2 regions of the Vogesella facilis genome follow, and region 2 is predicted to be linked to the other one. Evidence: predicted binding sites of a transcription regulator. Region 2 holds the regulator's gene; the other holds the start of a gene.

What was found. The regulator sigma-54, encoded in region 2, starts transcription at its own class of promoters, with help from an activator protein. The targets are predictions, from matches to a motif close to CTGGCACGCTTCATGCTT.
Region 1: ACFOLG_RS12580 (circularly permuted type 2 ATP-grasp protein) is a predicted target of sigma-54. The motif match lies at 2,231-2,248, and genes of this name have one in related genera.

Annotation. Positions count from the first base shown of each region.
Region 1 covers NZ_JBHRXN010000031.1:286,275-289,728, forward strand. The annotation lists gene ACFOLG_RS12575 (alpha-E domain-containing protein) at 1-764, opposite strand, end outside; gene ACFOLG_RS12580 (circularly permuted type 2 ATP-grasp protein) at 767-2,194, opposite strand; gene ACFOLG_RS12585 (sensor domain-containing diguanylate cyclase) at 2,451-3,454, shown strand, end outside.
Region 2 covers NZ_JBHRXN010000032.1:209,951-213,404, reverse strand. The annotation lists gene ACFOLG_RS14635 (PTS sugar transporter subunit IIA) at 1-385, opposite strand, end outside; gene hpf (ribosome hibernation-promoting factor, HPF/YfiA family) at 517-846, opposite strand; gene ACFOLG_RS14625 (RNA polymerase factor sigma-54) at 912-2,342, opposite strand; gene lptB (LPS export ABC transporter ATP-binding protein) at 2,349-3,077, opposite strand; gene lptA (lipopolysaccharide transport periplasmic protein LptA) at 3,074-3,454, opposite strand, start outside.

The sequences.
Region 1 (3,454 bases), on a different contig from region 2:
TGGCCGGTGTCGCCCTGGATGCGCGGCAGCAGCTCGGCGATTTCGTCGACGCAGGCGCGCAGCGAGCGTGGCACGTCCGGGCGCAGGATCAACAGCTCGGCCACCCGCCGCGCGCTGAGGCTGTCGCGGTACAGCTCGTGGTAGGCCTCGAAGGCGCCCAGCGAGCGCAGCAGCGCGCCCCACAGGTAGAAGTCGGCGGCGCTGTCGTCCAGCTCGTGGCCTACCAGGTGCGATTTCACGTCGATCAAGCGCGCGGTGTTGTCGGCGCGCTCCAGAAAGGTGCCGAGACGAATGAAGGAAAAGGCGTCGTTGCGCTGGATGGTGCCGTAGGTGGTGCCGCGGAACAGGTGCGAGCGCTCCTTCACCCAGTCGAAGAAGCCGGCCAGCGGGCGGCCCTCGCTGGCCATCTGCCGCGCCTCCAGCCAGCTGGCGTTGATGCTTTCCCACATCTCGCCGGTGATCTTGCCGCGCACGGCGTGGGCGTTTTCACGGGCGTATTTCAGGCAGCTGATGATGCTGGCGGGGTTGGCCGCATCGAAGGTCATGAAGTGCAGCACGTCGCCGGGCGCCAGCGCCGGGTGGCGCGCGCGGCAGGCGTCCAGCGCGCCGGTGGTGGCCAGCGCGGCGGCGATGTCGGCGCCGCCGCGGGACTGCGGCAGCAGCGACAGGCTGTGGGTGACATCCAGCAGGCGCGCCAGATTCTCGGCGCGTTCCATGTAGCGGCTCATCCAGAATAATTGCGAAGCGGTGCGCGACAGCATCATGCTCAGTCCTCCAGTATCCAGGTGTCCTTGGTGCCGCCGCCCTGCGACGAATTCACCACCAGCGAGCCTTCTTTCAGCGCCACCCGTGTCAACCCGCCGGCCACCATGCTGATGTCGCGGCCGGACAGTACGAAGGGGCGCAGGTCGATGTGGCGCGGCGCGATGCCGGCCTCGACGAAGGTGGGGCAGGACGACAGGCACAGCGTCGGTTGCGCGATGTAGTTGGCCGGGTCGGCGAGGATGCGCTGGCGGAAGTCCTCGATCTCGGCGCTGCTGGCGGCCGGGCCGATCAGCATGCCGTAGCCGCCGGCGCCGTGGACTTCCTTCACCACCAGCTCGGCCAGGTTGGCCAGCACGTGCTCCAGCTCGGCTGGGCGGCGGCACATCCAGGTGGGCACGTTCTGCAGCAGCGGCTCCTCGCTCAGGTAGAAGCGGATCATGTCCGGCACATAGGGATAGATGGATTTGTCGTCGGCTACGCCGGTACCGATGGCATTGGCCAGGATCACCCCGCCGCTGCGGTACACCGACAGCAGTCCCGGCACGCCCAGCATGCTGTCGGCGCGGAAGGCCAGCGGGTCGAGGAAGGCGTCGTCGATGCGGCGATAGATCACGTCCACCTGCTTGTGGCCGGCGGTGGTGCGCATGTAGACGCGGTTGTGCTTCACGAACAGGTCCTGGCCTTCCACCAGCTCCACCCCCATCTGCTGCGCCAGGAAGGCGTGCTCGAAGTAAGCACTGTTGTGGTGGCCGGGGGTGAGCACCACCACGGTGGGGTTTTCCGCCAGGCTGGCGTGGCGCAGGGTGTTCAGCAGCAGGGTGGGGTAGTGCTGCACCGGCGCCACCGCGTGGCTGGCGAACAGCTCCGGGAACAGCCGCATCATCATCTTGCGGTTTTCCAGCATGTAGGACACGCCGGAGGGCACGCGCAGATTGTCTTCCAGCACGTAGAAGTTGCCGTCGTTGTGGCGGATCACATCCACACCGGTGATGTGCGCATAGATGCGGTGCGGCAGGTCCAGCCCCTGCATCGCCGGCTGGTACTGGCTGTTGGAGAACACCTGCTCGGCCGGGATGATGCCGGCCTTGACGATGTGCTGCTCGTGATAGATGTCGTGCAGAAAGGCGTTCAGCGCGGTGACGCGCTGGCGCATGCCGGCTTCCAGCGTGCGCCAGTCGCTGGCGGGGATGATGCGCGGCACGCTGTCGAACGGGATCAGCCGCTCGGCGCCGGAATCGTCGCCGTACACGGCGAAGGTGATGCCGACGCGGTGGAACATCAGGTCGGCTTCGGCGCGCTTGCGCGCCAGGGTCTGCGGCGACTGCGAGTGCAGCCAGCGGGCGAAGTGACGGTAGTGCGGGCGGATACCGCCGCTGGCGAGCAGCATTTCGTCATAGTGGTGCGCTTCGGGCAAGGTCAGGGCATGCATGGCGCGGTCTCCTGCTGTTCATCGTCATGAGCAGTTCAGCAAGGCCCGTGCCAGTGGCGGCGGCGGAAAGCGGCTGGTATCGATCTCGATTCTGCCCCGAAATGATGCAGGCATTGAACGGCGGGCCACGCAGGTGTCATACTGGTGCGCGTTGCCCCTGATTGGCTCATGGCCGGCGTTTGCAGCGCGCCAGCTTGTCACGCCGGAATAGCTACTCGTATATTGATGCCATGCTTTTATCAAACTGCTTTTTCTCATGCCTTCAGCTTTGAGTCGTCGCCAGCCCGTCGGCGGGGTGCTGCCCGCGGCGCCCGGTTTTTACCAGCCGCTACCCCTCTCGGTGTTGTTAACGCCATCCCGCAGCCGCTGGCCGCTGGTGCTGGCCTGGCTGCTGTCGCTGGCGGCCTGCCTGTGGCTGGGCGTGGTGCAGCTGTATGGTGGCTGGTACGGCTATAGCGTGAGTTACGGCGGGCTGTCGTTCGTGATCAGCATCTACCCGCCGCTGACCATCGCCACGCTGTGGGTGCTGTGGTTCGGCTACGCCTGGGGGGCGAGCCTGGCCTACCTGTCCACGCTGCTGGTGGGCTTTCTGTCCGGGCTGCCGCCCGACTGGGCGCTGCTGTTTGCCTTTGCCAACCCGCTGGGGCTGCTGGTGATGGCGCTGGTGTACCAGCATGTGCACGTGCGCTATGTGCCGTCGTCGCTGGCGTCGCTGCTGTTCTTCGTCACCATCTGTTTTATTTCCGCGGTATCCAGCGCCACCGGCTCGTTCATCTGGAGCTATAGCAACAAGCTGTCGGCGATGGGCGCGTTCGCGGTGTGGCAGGGCTGGTGGTCCGGCAACTTCCTGCAAAGCATCACCACCTGCGGCCCGCTGTTGTTGCTGACGCCGTGGCTGCTGCGCTGGCGGCAGCAACGTTGGCCGCAGGCCGCCGGCAAGGCGCCGCTGCAGCAGCGCTGGGCATTGCTGGTGGCGCTGACCTCGCTGGGCGGGGTGCTGGCCTTTTTGTGGCTGTCGTTCCTGCTGGCCGACCGCAGCGTGATGACCATGGGCGGCGACAGTTCCGGCGCCTGGCAGCAGCGCGCGCTGCTGTACCGCGATTCGGCGATGTCGGTGTACTGGGTGCTGTCGGTGCTGCTGCTGGCGCTGGTGTTCCTCGGCTACCGCTTCTTCATGCAGCGCACGCTGCAGCTGCGGCTGGCGGCGGAGCGCGTGGCCTACGAGCGCGATCTGGCGCTGCGCCGCCAGGGCGAGGCGGA
Region 2 (3,454 bases):
GGCTGCGGCTGGAGAACAGCTGCGCCAGTTCCGACAGTACCTGCAGGTGCAGGTCGGTGGCCTGTTCCGGTACCAGCAGTACGAACAGCAGGTTCACCGGCTTGCCGTCCGGCGCCTCGAACGGAATCGGGGTCTTCAGACGCACGAAGAAGCCGGTGGCATCCTTCAGGCCCTTGATGCGGCCATGCGGTATCGCCACGCCCTGGCCCAGGCCGGTGGAGCCCAGCTTTTCGCGGGCGAACAGGCTGTCGAACACGTCGCTGCGCGCAATGCCGAAACTGTTTTCAACCAAGAGGCCGATCTGTTCGAACAGGCGCTTCTTGCTGGAGATCTCCAGGTCCGCCAGTACGTGCGACTGGGGAAGAATCTTGCCGATCAAGCTCATGATGTCTTTAGGGGCGGAAAAACGTCGGCCATTCTACGCTGAGTCCGCCGTTTTCCATAGCAACAGCGTATCCGAGAGCCAGCAAAAACGGGAGCCTGTGGCTCCCGTTGTTATTTGTGCTGGCGACTGGTTTACAGTGCCGCGTCGGCGGCGTCCGCCTGTGGCGCAATACTACGATGCTCCCCCTGTTTTTCCTTGAACTTCAGTACCTGACGGTCCAGCTTGTCCATCAGGGAATCAATGGCGGCGTACATGTCGGAATCGTTTGCCTCGACATGGATGTCCTTGCCGGCCAGATGCACATTGACCTCCGCTTTTTGTACCAGTTTATCCACGGACAGCGTCACGGTGATGCCGATCACGTTATCGACATGGCGGGTGATGCGTTCCAGTTTGCTCTCGATGAACTCGCGCAGGGACGGGGTAACTTCGAGGTGTAGACCGGTAATTTTGAGGTTCATACCCTGACTCCTTCTGTTAACGATACGGTCGGGCTGGCCGTACCGGGTTTTCGTCGCACTTTTCTTTAAAGTGCTTTGCGAAGGTTAACTGGCGGTATCTGCATAGCTTCACGATACTTGGCTACGGTGCGCCTGGCAACCTGTATGCCCTGTGCCGTGAGGCGGTCGGCGATGGCACTGTCGGATAGCGGTTTCTTGCTGTCTTCGCCGTCGATAATCTGGCGGATATGCGCCTTGATTGCCGTGGCGGAGCATTCGCCGCCGCTATCGGTTTCCAGCGCATTGCCGAAGAAATACTTGAGCTCGAACAGGCCTCGGCTGCACAGCAGGTATTTCTGGGTAGTGACCCTGGAAATTGTCGACTCATGCAGGCCCAGTTCATCCGCGATGTCACGCAGAATCAGGGACCGCATTGCCACTTCACCGTGTTCAAAGAACGCCTGTTGCCTGTCAACGATAGCTTCCGACACTTTCAGAATGGTGTCAAATCGCTGCTGGATGTTTTTCACCAGCCAGCGCGCCTCCTGCAATTGGCCGCTGAGATTATGGCTGCTGTCGCGTTGCTGCAGCATGCCGGCATACAGCTGGTTGACCTGCAGTTTCGGCAGTACCCCGCGGTTGAGCTGGGCGACCCAGCGGCCGCGGCGGCGTACGACGTGGATGTCCGGTACCACGTAGTGGGTCTCGCCCTGGTCGAAGCCGCTGGTCGGACGGGGCCGCAGGGTGGAAATCAGCTGGTGCGCGGCGCGCAGCTCGGCCTCGCCCACGTTCAGCAGCTTCTTCAGGCGCACGAAATCGCGGTTGCCCAGTAGGGCCAGGTGGTCGCGCACCAGGGTGAGCGCCAGCTCGCGCGACGGCGTGGCCGCCGGCAGTGCGGCCAACTGTCGTTGCAGGAACTCGGACAGGTGCAGGCTGCCGATGCCGACCGGTTCGAACTGCAGCAGCAGCTTGCGCAGGTATTCCAGCTCGTCGGTTTCGACCTCCAGCTCCAGCGGCAGGCTGGCGGCAAACTCGTCCAGCGGCGTGGTGAGATAGCCGTCTTCGTCCAGCTCTTCGATCAGCAGCGTCAGCAGCGCGCTGTCGCGGCGGCTCAGCGGCATTTCGCCGATCTGCGCCGCCAGGTGCTCGCGCAGGGTGGGGCGGCACGGGGTGTTGAGAATGGGGTCGAACTCGTCGTCGTCATCGCGGCTGCCACTGCCGGAACCGCTGCCGCTGCCCCAGTCGCCGAGCTCCATTTCGTCGCGCTCGCGCTCGCGTTCCTGCGGGGCTTCCTCGCGGACGTCACCGGGCGTCTCGCTGCTGCCGGGAGCCTCCATCGGCTCGTGCTCGGCCTGGCTGTCGCCGTCGGCGCGCTCCAGCAGCGGGTTTTCCAGCAGGTAGCGCTCCAGCTCGGTGGAGAGGTCGAGCGTGGACATTTGCAGCAGCTTGATCGACTGCTGCAATTGCGGGGTCAGGGTCAGGTGCTGGCTGACTTTGAGCTGCAGGGACTGTTTCATGCCGCTTTACAGGTGGAAGTGCTCGCCAAGGTACACCTGGCGCACCTGCTCGTTGCTGACCAGCTCGGCGGGCAGGCCGGAAGCCAGCACGCGCCCTTCGGAGATGATGTAGGCGCGGTCGCAGATGCGCAGGGTTTCGCGCACGTTGTGATCGGTGATCAGCACGCCGATGCCGCGTTCCTTGAGGAAGGAAATGATCTTCTGGATGTCGATCACCGCGATCGGGTCGACGCCGGCAAACGGTTCGTCCAGCAGGATGAAGCGCGGGCGGGTGGCCAGGACGCGGGCGATCTCCACCCGGCGGCGCTCACCACCGGACAGCGCCATGGCATTGCTGTCGCGCAGGTGGTCGATATGCAGGTCGTCCAGCAGCAGTTGCAGCTCGTTTTCCAGCTGTTCGCCGCGGTAGCCGGCCACTTCCAGCACCGCCAGGATGTTCTCCTCCACCGTCATCTTGCGGAAGATGGAGGCTTCCTGCGGCAGGTAGCCCAGCCCCAGGCGCGCGCGCTTGTGAATGGGCAGGTGGGTGATGGTGTCGCCGTTGAGGGTGATGTCACCGGCGTCGGCGGCGATCAGGCCCACCACCATATAGAAGCTGGTGGTCTTGCCGGCGCCGTTGGGGCCCAGCAGGCCGATGACTTCGCCGCTGGCGATGTCCATCGACACGTCCTGCACCACGGTGCGCTTCTTGAAGGTCTTTTTCAGGTGCTGGATGGTCAGGCGGCTTTGCGTCATGGCTTGTCCTGCGGCTTGGGCTGGATGATCACGGTCACGCGGCCCTTGTTGCCACCGCTGGCGGCCGGGCTGCCGCCCAGCACCTGGTAGATCTCGGTCACGGTGTTGTAGGTGATCTGCTCGCCGGTCACCAGGTCGGCGCCGCGCTTCACGCGCGCCTTGCCGGTCAGCACTACCTGGTTGCTGGCACTGGTGTAGTCGACGCGGTTGGCCTGGCCCTCGATGTACTCGTTCTTGCCGTCCAGCTTCTGGCGGAACTGCGCCTGGTTGCCGAAGGCCTGCAGCGTCTGGTTGCCCTGCGCGTCGCGGGTGACGATGGTCTTGTCGGCACGCATGCTGAGCGTGCCCTGGGTGGCGACCACATTGCCCTCCAGGAT